Chloroflexus aurantiacus J-10-fl: one gene and its partner. The protein of the gene in region 2 interacts with the protein of the main gene of each other region in a pairwise test. Links are inferred from orthologs where the notes say so. Each region holds a gene or a part of one and is shown on either strand. Other genes may lie near its edges.

What was found.
Region 1: the proteins of ligA (region 2) and CAUR_RS14485 interact in binary tests that used the Escherichia coli proteins (3 or more experiments, as listed by UniProt). The link is inferred for Chloroflexus aurantiacus J-10-fl from one-to-one orthologs.

What each region holds. Positions count from the first base shown.
Region 1 is NC_010175.1:3,689,737-3,695,038, forward strand. The notes cover bases 1,475-5,049. They hold CAUR_RS14485 (leucine--tRNA ligase), read right to left. Parts: upstream 4,678-5,049; coding sequence 1,675-4,677; downstream 1,475-1,674. Other genes in these bases: CAUR_RS21925 (hypothetical protein), read right to left, coding at 1,475-1,618; CAUR_RS14490 (hypothetical protein), read left to right, coding at 4,706-4,969. Outside these bases: more of CAUR_RS21925, read right to left, coding at 1,193-1,474.
Region 2 is NC_010175.1:303,832-309,129, forward strand. Bases 961-3,882 are described here. They hold ligA (NAD-dependent DNA ligase LigA), read left to right. Parts: upstream 961-1,317; coding sequence 1,318-3,447; downstream 3,448-3,882. Outside these bases: CAUR_RS01220 (M24 family metallopeptidase), read left to right, coding at 1-933; CAUR_RS01230 (zinc-dependent metalloprotease), read right to left, coding at 4,554-5,298. UniProt on the Escherichia coli protein: DNA ligase that catalyzes the formation of phosphodiester linkages between 5'-phosphoryl and 3'-hydroxyl groups in double-stranded DNA using NAD as a coenzyme and as the energy source for the reaction.

The DNA of each region.
Region 1 (5,302 bases), 3.4 Mb from region 2 along the record:
CCATAACGCCCACGCCAGAACCGACTGCCACGGCAACACCGGAGCCAACCGTCACGGCAACGCCGACCACTACCCTGTCGCCAACGGTCGTGCCACGGCCAACGAATACGCCGACGGCGACGTTCACGCCGGAGCCGACGGCGACGCCCACGCCAGAACCGACTGCCACGGCAACACCGGAGCCAACCGTCACGGCAACGCCGACCACTACCCTGTCGCCAACGGTCGTGCCACGGCCAACGAATACGCCGACGGCGACGTTCACGCCGGAGCCGACCGCAACACCGACGTTCATTGCGACGCCAGTGCCGACCTCGACACCGGAGCCAACCGCAACACCAACGGAGACCCCTGTGCCTGCTGTACAGGTGCGTGTCCGGCCAATCGATCCGGTCAATGAAGGTAATCCGCCTGCGGTAACACGCCGTGATGTAGTCATCGAGCTGCTGACAGATGCTGCACTTGATGTGGAGGTGACGTACCGGGTTGAATCCGGCGGAACATACCCGGCGGGTAATCGAGATTATGGTGTTCCAGGTGGATCATCCGGTACCTTGCGGTTTGCAGCCGGATCACGGGCGGGCACAACTGCAACTGTTACCATTGAGGTGTATGGTGATGACATTGTTGAAGAGGATGAGACGATTCGTTTTCAACTCACCGGTATTACCAATGGCGAGCTGATTGATGCCGTGCAGATGTTGACGATCCGTGATGATGATACGGTCGTCGTGAGTGTTGGGCCAGCCGCCGTAGATGAAGGTAATTCGGGAGCGACAACGCAATTAGAGTTTCCGTTATCGCTCAGTACCACCAATCGTGAGCGCGATGTGCGGGTGCGTTATCGGATTGAACCAATTTCGGCGACACCCGGTCAGGACTATCAGGCGACAACACCGGCCGAACTGGTCATTCCACGCGATGATCAGAAGCCATCAATTATCGTTGTCGTTATCGGCGATGACATCCCTGAGCCGAACGAAACGCTTGAGGTGTTTTTAGAGGCAGTGAGTGGTGGTTCTGTTGGCGCAGCATCAGCCGTTGGCACGATAATTGATGATGACACCCAGAATAGTGTCTTCAAGAGTCAGTGGCCATCGTATACTCAGCGAGTGGCGTATCGCGCTGGCACATTCGTGACGCTGATACCATCGGCAGGCAGAATCGCATATTACCCGGAACGTGCTGGTGATCAATCGCTATCGTTGGGGGTGTCGGATTGGCGGGGAAAGAGAAACCAGAGACCGAATTCGAGCGCGATGGGAATGAAAGCCAGCGCAATCAGCGGTGGCCAGATGGGGCTGAGCGCAAAGTAGAGGGCAAGGGGTGGAATTGCCAGAATAAGTGCAAAGACGGTCATCGCCAGGTTTCCCCACCCAACCGCAGCCACGACCCCGAAGACGGTTAGAACGACGATCACGGCATCGCTACAGGTTGCCAGGGCCGGACGGTTGTAGCAACTGTTGAGTGCTGAGGGCACCGCAATGTCAAACATGACCCCCTGTAGCTCAAAAAAGGTAGGGAGGAAGATGCGGCGCAGCCAGAAGAGCAGTGCGCCGAGCGCAATGACAAGATAGGCGCGAACGACGCGGTGAGTCAGGATTGGTGGCAGATTCATATCCAGATCAGGGAGAGCCGTTGCCGGGCAGCGGCTCTCCTCCTCTATCCTGCAACCTATGCGCCAACGACGATATTTACCAGGCGCCGGGGTACAACGATCACGTTTTGGATCGGCTTGCTGTTAATAAACTGCTGTACCCGTTCGTTATTTAGTGCCAGCTCACGGAGTTGCGCTTCATCGAGATCGACCGGTACGGTCAATTTTCCACGCACTTTGCCGTTCACCTGCACCACAATCTCGACCTCTTCCTCGGCGGCGACTGCCGGATCGGCAACCGGCCAGCGTTGCTGGTGGATACTGTAGGGTTTGCCGAGGCGTGCCCACAGCTCCTCGCTGATATGCGGTGTGATCGGTGCCATCAGCAGCAGCAACGTCTCAATCGCCTCTTGCCATGCCGGTGTTCCGGACAGACCGGCATCACGGGCGCGATAGAGGGTATTGGTGAATTCCATCAGCGCCGCGACCATCGTATTGAACTTAAAGTTCAGAATATCGTTTTCCACGCGCTGAATGGTCTGATGGGTCACCCGCCGCAGTTGCCGTTCGTTCATGACCGCACTGGTTTGACCACGTTCAGCCGTTGGGGAGAGCACAATGCGCCAGACCCGGTCGAGCCACCGTTTTACGCCGGGTACACCATCGGTACTCCAGGGCACCGAAAGCTCGAAGTCTGAAATGAAGGCTTCGTAGCCGCGCAGGGCATCGGCACCGTGTTCGGCAACCACCTCATCGGGTGTAATTACGTTGCCCTTCGACTTCGACATCTTTTCGATCACGATCTCGCCGTTCACCTCACGTGGTGGGGCCAGGATCAGACCTTGATTGCGCAGGCGGGTGAATGGCTCAAAGAAATTCACCACACCGAGATCGTAGAGCACCTTCGTCCAGAAGCGGGCGTAAAGCAGGTGCATGACAGCGTGTTCAGCACCGCCGACGTACATATCAACCGGCAACCAGTAATTGAGCGCTTCCGGGCTGGCCAGGGCCTGATCGTTGTGGTTGTCGGCGAAGCGCAGGAAGTACCACGACGAACAGGCAAACGTACCCATTGTATCCGTCTCCCGACGACCGCGGCTGCCATCGGGGAGAGTGACGTTGACCCATTCGTCGATTAGCGCCAGTGGTGACTCGCCGGTAGCGGTTGGCTCGTAGCTCTCGACGTTCGGCAGCGTGAGCGGCAAATCCTGATCATCCAGCGCAATTTCAAGCCCATCTTCACGGTGAATGATCGGGATGGGTGTACCCCAGTAGCGCTGGCGGCTGATCAGCCAGTCCCGCATCTTGTAGTTGGTACGACCTTTGCCGATGCGTTGCTGTTCGAGGTAGGCAATGGCCTGCTCTACCGCCTGATCTGCCGGTACGCCGTTGATCGGGCCAGAGTGGATCGGTACGCCATACTCGTCGTGATACACGAGATCGCGGTAGGCGGCGATACTATGCAGATAGGCCATCGCCGTTGGCAGATGGGGATTACCGGTTCCCTCGCGCAACCGTGCTGTAATGCGCTCATCGGCGGCTATTGACTCAAGAGCGATGACTTCATCGGGGAAGATGAAAAGCCAGCCCGATCCAACCACCTCGGTCCAGCCTGAACGCAAGCGAGGCTGGATCAACGCGGCATACTCAGCAACGCGATCAGCGGTCAATTCGACCAGCAGATCGCCATTGTCTTGCGGGGTGACGGTAAAGCCCGCGGCCTGCAATGCCGCTGCCGTATCATCAGTCACAGTACCGGCGCGCACCAGAGAACGTGCCGCCTGATCAGAACGGGCAATAACCGGAATAATCGGCAGCCCATACGTGATCGCAAAGGCGAAGTCGCGCTCGTCGTGGGCCGGTACCGCCATAATGGCACCGGTGCCGTACCCCATTAATACGTAATCGGCGATCCAGATCGGAATGCGGACCCCATTTACCGGATTGATCGCGTAGCTACCAGTCCAGACACCGGTTTTTTCCTTCTCTTCTGCAACTGCCGTTGTTGTGGGGCGATTACGAGCCTGCGCAATATACGCTTCGACCTGTTCACGCTGCGCATCCGTCGTCAGCTTCGCGACCAGCGGATGTTCGGGCGAGAGCACCATGAAGGTGGCACCCCACAGCGTGTCAGGACGAGTCGTGAACACGATGATGGGATCGCCGGCTTCGGTGTGGAAGACGACCTCGGCACCACGCGAGCGCCCGATCCAGTTGCGCTGCATGGTGACGATCTTCGCCGGCCAGTCGACTGTGTCCAGATCGCGATCCAGACGGTCGGCGTAAGCCGTAATGCGGAAAAACCATTGTTTGAGCACCTTGCGCTCAACTTTGGCGCCGCTCCGCCATGCCGTTCCGTCGGGCAAGACCTCTTCATTGGCCAGCACGGTCTTATCCACCGGGTCCCAGTTAACAACGGCTTCGCTGCGGTAGGCCAGCCGAAAACGGCGCAGAATCTCTTGCCGTTGCAAGGGCGTGGCCTGGCGCCATTCTTCCGCTGTGACCTGGGGTTCGGTGAGTGGCAGATCAAGACGGCTGGTGCCATATTCGGCCAGTTCAGCTTCCAGCTCGTGAATGGGACGCGCCTTATCAACCCGTCGGTCGTACCAGGAGTGGTAGAGGCGCAGGAAAATCCACTGTGTCCAGTGATAGTAATCGGGTTCGGAAGACGTAATTTCACGGTCCCAGTCGTAACTGAGGCCGAGCATATTCATCTGTCGTTTGTAGTTGGCGCTGTAGCGGCGGGTCAATACCGCCGGATTGGTTTTGGTCTTAATCGCGGCATTTTCGGTTGGCAGGCCAAAGGCATCCCACCCCATCGGATGCAAGACGTTGTAGCCGCGCATGCGGTAGTAGCGTGCGACGACATCGGTTGGGACGTAATTACGGCAGTGCCCGACGCTCAGACCATCGCCACTGGGATAGGGGTAGAAATCAAGCACATAATATTTTGGTTTGGCGGGATCAATTGGTGGTGTGCGGTACAGTTGGTCGGCAGCCCAACGGTTCTGCCATTTGGTCTCAATTGCGGCAGGATCGTAGCGTTCAATCGGAGTTTTTTCTACTTTGACGTCGCTCATACGGTGTGATACCTCCAGAGGTGAGCAAATGAAGACGGAACAAACACAAATGCTGATGGCAACAAAGGTCATCAAGGCTGGGGTCTGCCATATGCTCACCTCCTTCCGCTACAAGTTTCGATCATTAGAGCGTGCAGATATTGGTTGCATTATAGCATCATCTGAAGATTTGGCGCAAAAAAGTGATTGCCGGGAGGGGGCACTACAGGGGCACAGAGGGTGGTATCGTATCACATCTGGTGTCATAGCGTTCATGACCTGTGATCCGACGATCATCCTGCACCATCCCTGAGTGCGGAAGTGCCGAACCAGTGTTCCTGCTCCGCACGCAGTGGGATCGCGTTTCGGAGACAATACTGTTGCCAGCCAGAGGCACCCGCGTCGCACGCCAAACTATGCGTTGTGGGTCATCCGGTTGGGAAACTATATCCATTGCGTACATTACATGGGTTCTGGTCGTTCACGCCCAGAAGAGTACGCTACGTATTCCGTTATGCCACTACTGTCGCACACCGGCGGCGTTCACCGTTCGATGCCCTTCACCCACTACCATAGCGCAGCCAGAACATCAACATACACGTACAGCCGACGATCACCTCCACCGTATCCCTAACGGCGCGAACAG
Region 2 (5,298 bases):
TTGCTCACCGACGGTCGCTATCTGATACGAGCTGCGGCTGAAGCACCGCACTTTACCCTGCGTGAGGTACGTCCTCCGGCCAGACCAATGACCGCCCTGATCGCTGATCTGGCGAGCGAACTGGGCATCAAACGATTGGGCTTTGAAGCGGCGGTTATGACCGTTGCCGAGCATCGTCAGTACACCGCCGCGCTTGGCAATGCTATCGAGCTGGTTCCCACCGAGAATATTGTGGAAGAACTACGGATGGTCAAGGATGAGGAAGAAATTGCGCTGCTGCGCCGGGCCGCCGCCATCACCGATGCTGCCCTGGCCGCAGTGCTACCCGCACTCACCCCTACCATGACCGAGCGTGAAGCGGCATGGCGCCTCGAAGTAGCACTGCACGACCTGGGTGCCGAAGGGCCGTCTTTCCCGATTATCGTGGCTGCGGGTCGCAATAGTGCCCGTCCACATCATACGCCGGGTGATGATGTTTTGGGGGAAGGCCAACCGATCATCATCGATATGGGGGCCCGTCTTGATGGCTACCACGCCGATTTGACTCGCACGATTGTGCTCGGTCAACCCGACGACACCTTTCGAGCAGTGTATGCGGCAACCCTCAAGGCACAACAGGCTGCCATGCAAGCCCTTCGCCCTGGATTACCGTGGTCTGAAGCTGATGCCATCGCTCGCCGCGTTATCGGTGAGGCCGGCTACGCTGAAGGCATCGCGCACAGCCTCGGCCACGGCGTTGGTCTGGTGATCCATGAAGCACCCTGGCTCCGAATTACCGCCCCTGACGCACCTCCCAGTCCGCCGTTGCAGGCCGGAATGGTGACTTCTATCGAACCGGGCATCTACCTGCCGGAATGGGGTGGGGTGCGGATTGAGGATTTGGTCCTCATCACGACCAATGGTTACGAGGTGTTGTCACAGGCACCGAAGTAATCAGGCACTTGCCACACAAGATCGCCAGCCACCCTGATCCTGGGACGCCACAGGGTAGCCTGTGGCGTTTCAACCAGCAAGTGGTTATCGCCGTACACACATATCGTTGCCGGCGTATTCGCATCGCCCCACACGCGATGGGCGTATCATAACGCGACTCCGACATCGTTCCCGAAAACCTGTGCTACAATAATGCACGTATGTTCGTATAAAAAATGCTGGAGAAACACGAAACCCCCTGGCAACTGCCAGCGGGTCTCGTGTGGGGGGGGTGTCTGTATGATAACGGTTCTTTTACTTTTTGGCAACCCCCCAACGGTACTACTTTAGACCATTTTTTTATAGTACCTCCGACGAACTTCTACCGTAACCGTGGAGTTTCCAATGAGCCATACGACTGTCGCTGATCGCATCAACGAGCTACGCAGCCTGATCCGCCGCTACGACTATCACTACTACGTGCTCGACGATCCCATCGTCAGCGATGCTGAATACGATGCGCTGATGACTGAATTGCGCGCATTGGAGGCGGCACACCCAGAGTTAATCACCCCCGACTCGCCAACCCAACGGGTAAGCGGGACACCTGCATCTCAGTTTGCCAAAGTACAACACCCGCAGCCGATGTTATCACTCGGTAATGCCTTTACGAAGGCTGATCTCCTGGCATGGCGGGATCGGGTACTACGACTCCTTGGCCCCGATGCCATAGTAGCCTATGTGGTCGAGCCAAAGATTGACGGTCTGGCCGTTGCTCTGACCTACCGCGATGGCCGCTTGGTGCAGGGGGCCACCCGTGGCGACGGTGAGGTTGGCGAAGACGTGACGGCAAATCTGCGCACCATCGGCAGTATCCCGCTGACACTTCAAGCGACCAGTACGCCCCAAGATGATGACTTGCCGACGACATTGCCGACCACGATAGAGGTGCGGGGCGAAGTCTACATGCGCACGGCTGATTTTGAGACGCTGAATGATCGGCTTGCCGCCGCAGGAGAGAAAATCTTCGCGAACCCACGCAACGCTGCTGCCGGCTCGTTACGCCAGAAAGACCCCACAATTACCGCGGCCCGTCCGCTCCGCTTCTTTGCCTACGGTGTTGGCGTCGTTGAAGGCATTTCGCTCAGCAGTCAATGGCAAACGCTCCGCTATCTGCGCGCACTCGGCTTTCCAGTCAACCAGGATGTTCGCCGCTTCACCGACTTCGCTGAAGTCCTGGCCTATTGCGAAGCCTGGATGGCCAAACGTGACGATCTACCTTACGAAGCCGATGGGGTAGTGATCAAGATCGATGATTTCGCCCAGCAACGCGAACTGGGTGTTGTCGGGCGCGATCCCCGTTGGGCAATTGCCTTCAAATTCCCGGCCCGCGAAGCGATCACCCGCTTGCTCGATATTACGGTCAATGTTGGTCGTACCGGCGTCGTCACACCCAACGCTGAACTGGAGCCGGTACAGATCGGCGGTGTGACAGTACGAAACGCCAGTTTGCACAACGCCGATTACATTGCCCAGCGCGACATTCGGATCGGCGATTATGTCATCGTCAAACGCGCCGGTGACGTGATACCCTACGTGGTCGGCCCGGTGATCGCCCGTCGCGATGGCAGTGAGCGGCCCTGGCAATTTCCAACCCATTGCCCGGCCTGTGGCTCACCGCTTGAACGCGAAGAAGGTGAGGCGGCCTGGCGCTGCAACAATTTCAGCATCTGCCCGGCCCAACTGGTACGCCGGGTCGAACACTTCGTCAGCCGATCAGCCCTCGACATTGTTGGGATGGGTGAGCGACAGGCAGAACTCTTCGTCCAGCGCGGTCTCATTCGTGATGTAGCAGACATTTTCTTCTTGAAAGCCGATCAACTGGCAGAACTGGAGGGATTCGGCCCGAAACGGATCGCCAACCTGCTCGCCGCCATTGACGCTGCCCGGCAACGGCCACTCGACCGGCTCCTGGTCGGGCTGGGTATCCGCTACGTCGGCACCGTCGCCGCCCAAACTCTTGTTGCGGCGCTGGGATCACTCGACGCAATCATGGCAGCGCGCCAGGAAGAACTGGAACAGATTCCCGGTATTGGCCCGGTGGTAGCGGCCAGTATTGTTGATTTCTTCTCACGTCCAGCAAACCGGGCGCTGATAGAGAAGCTGCGGGCAGCCGGGGTACAGATGGGTGGGGTGAGTGGTCCAACGCGCCAGAGCGACACCCTCGCCGGCAAGACATTTGTCTTGACCGGAACGCTACCCTCGCTGAGCCGTGAGCAAGCCAGCGCACTCATTGTTGCCCATGGCGGTAAGGTGACCGATAGTGTGAGCAAAAAGACCAGCTATGTGGTGGCCGGAGCTAATGCCGGGAGTAAGCTCGCCAAAGCACTCCAGTTAGGGATTCCGGTCATTGACGAAGCCGGTCTGCTGGCATTGATCGGAACAACGGCAGAACCACCACCATCGCCACCACCACCTCCACCGGAAACCAACACCGACGGCAATCAGTTGCTCTTACCGCTTGACGGAGAATGACCCGACGGCGTGGCAGTGCTCCGCTCCAGCCGTGCCGGCACGTGCCGGATGGGTTGCCTTACACACGCATCATGTGCGTGGCGCAGGGTTTGGAGTGCGGCAGCCATGCTGCCGCGCCAGCCGTACACACGATCCGGCGCGGATTGCAGCGGACACCCGTGCCGGTACGTACCCCTGATGATGGGGATGGCTGAGCGCAGGCCGGCAGCCTGCCCCACAGCGTGCTGGTGCCGGTAGTGTGTAGGGGCGGGTTCGGTAGGGGCGGGTTCTCAACCCGCCCCTACGGACGGTGCCTGTGCCGTTCACCTGACCTTCCAAGGGATGCGGTGGACGGGAATGTCTTGCATCGCGTGCAATCGATGGTTGTTCAGAGGTAATCGCAGCCGCTACGCTCCCCGCTCCCGCACAGCGCTATGCCTTACCCATACCCAGGTTGTCAACCGCTTCGCTCATCAGTCGAACCTATCTCATCGTGCGCGATCCTGGGCACTATCGCGTCGCCCTGCTGTCGCGTGGGTCGTACGTCACGAACGGAAAGCGGATGATAGATGATAGCAGCGGAGGTAACCGTTGGATCAGACCACGGGGAAGACGTCCAGCCTGCGCACCAGCGGTCATGGCCAGCCCCTGCCGGCGGTGGATGGAATGCCTCCACAGGGAGCGCTTGCAGCTCGGCCTAACGCAGCGTGACATGTGGGTAATGCATAGCCCCAGCAGAGGGAGGTTGGGAGGGGATAAAGAATAATTTGCCCAGATTGCCGCCTGGGTAAGTACGTTCCTCCCCCCAACGGGGGGAGGTTGGGAGGGGGGCGGGATTTAGGTCATCGGGAGCTATCTGGAGAACGCCCACACCCCAGCGGAGCGAGGCCAGGCTGGAGTGTGATGCCGGGACGTGTAAACACCCCCACCCTCACCCGCCCCCGCCGGGGGCGGGAAGCAGCGGCACCGAATGACTCCCGCTGGTGCGGGCTGGTGCAGGTGATGAGCGCGCCGAAGGTGCGCGCTCCCAGGGGGCAGACTATTGTCTGCGCACGGTGTGTATCGGTCAGGGCCAGGGTGATAGTTGTCTCTACTTCCAGATGTGGTAGAACGACTTCAACCCTCGCCTACTGCCGATCCATCCTCACGATCCATTGCCCCGGATTGCGGATTTCATCCATCGACGGCAGATTCTCCGGTCGCTCCCATACCCGGCTGGCAAACTGAATGCCACGCGCTGCGACAACCGCATTGACAAACGCCTCGCCCTGCTGATATTGAGCCAGCTTCAGATCGAGACCGGTCAGACGGAAGACCATCTGGTCAAGCATGGTGCGCTGGCGTTGGCGCTGGGCAATCTGCTGCTCAATCTGGTTGAAGCTGGGCAACAACCGGCGACCAACTGCATTCATCACGTGATTCCCGTAGCCTTCGATCAGCGACATCAGCGCCTGAATCCGGTCAAAAACCGCTCGCTGCTCAGGTGTTAACACGGTCTCGATCCAGTGTTGACCACTCCCAATACCTTGCAAGAGGCGCATGAGCATATCGACCAGGCTATTGCCACTACTGAGCATTTGCCCACTGACGAGGGCAAAATTTTGCTCAAGTAGCTCGCGGAAGTACGTGCGCACCCATGGGTAGGCTTCAAACTCGAAGGCATGGGTCATTTCATGCAGCGTAATCCAGAGCCGGAAATCCTCGTCGCTCAGACCCAGTTGCTGTTGGACGCGGGCAATATTGGGTTCCACGAAATAGAGTGAGCCGCCGGTCGCCTCAGCCGACAGTAAACTGAGATCGTACTGACCGAGCACCCGTTGAGCCAGATAGCCGAGCAAGCCGCCAATCTGAACGCCCAGGAGCTTGCTGCTA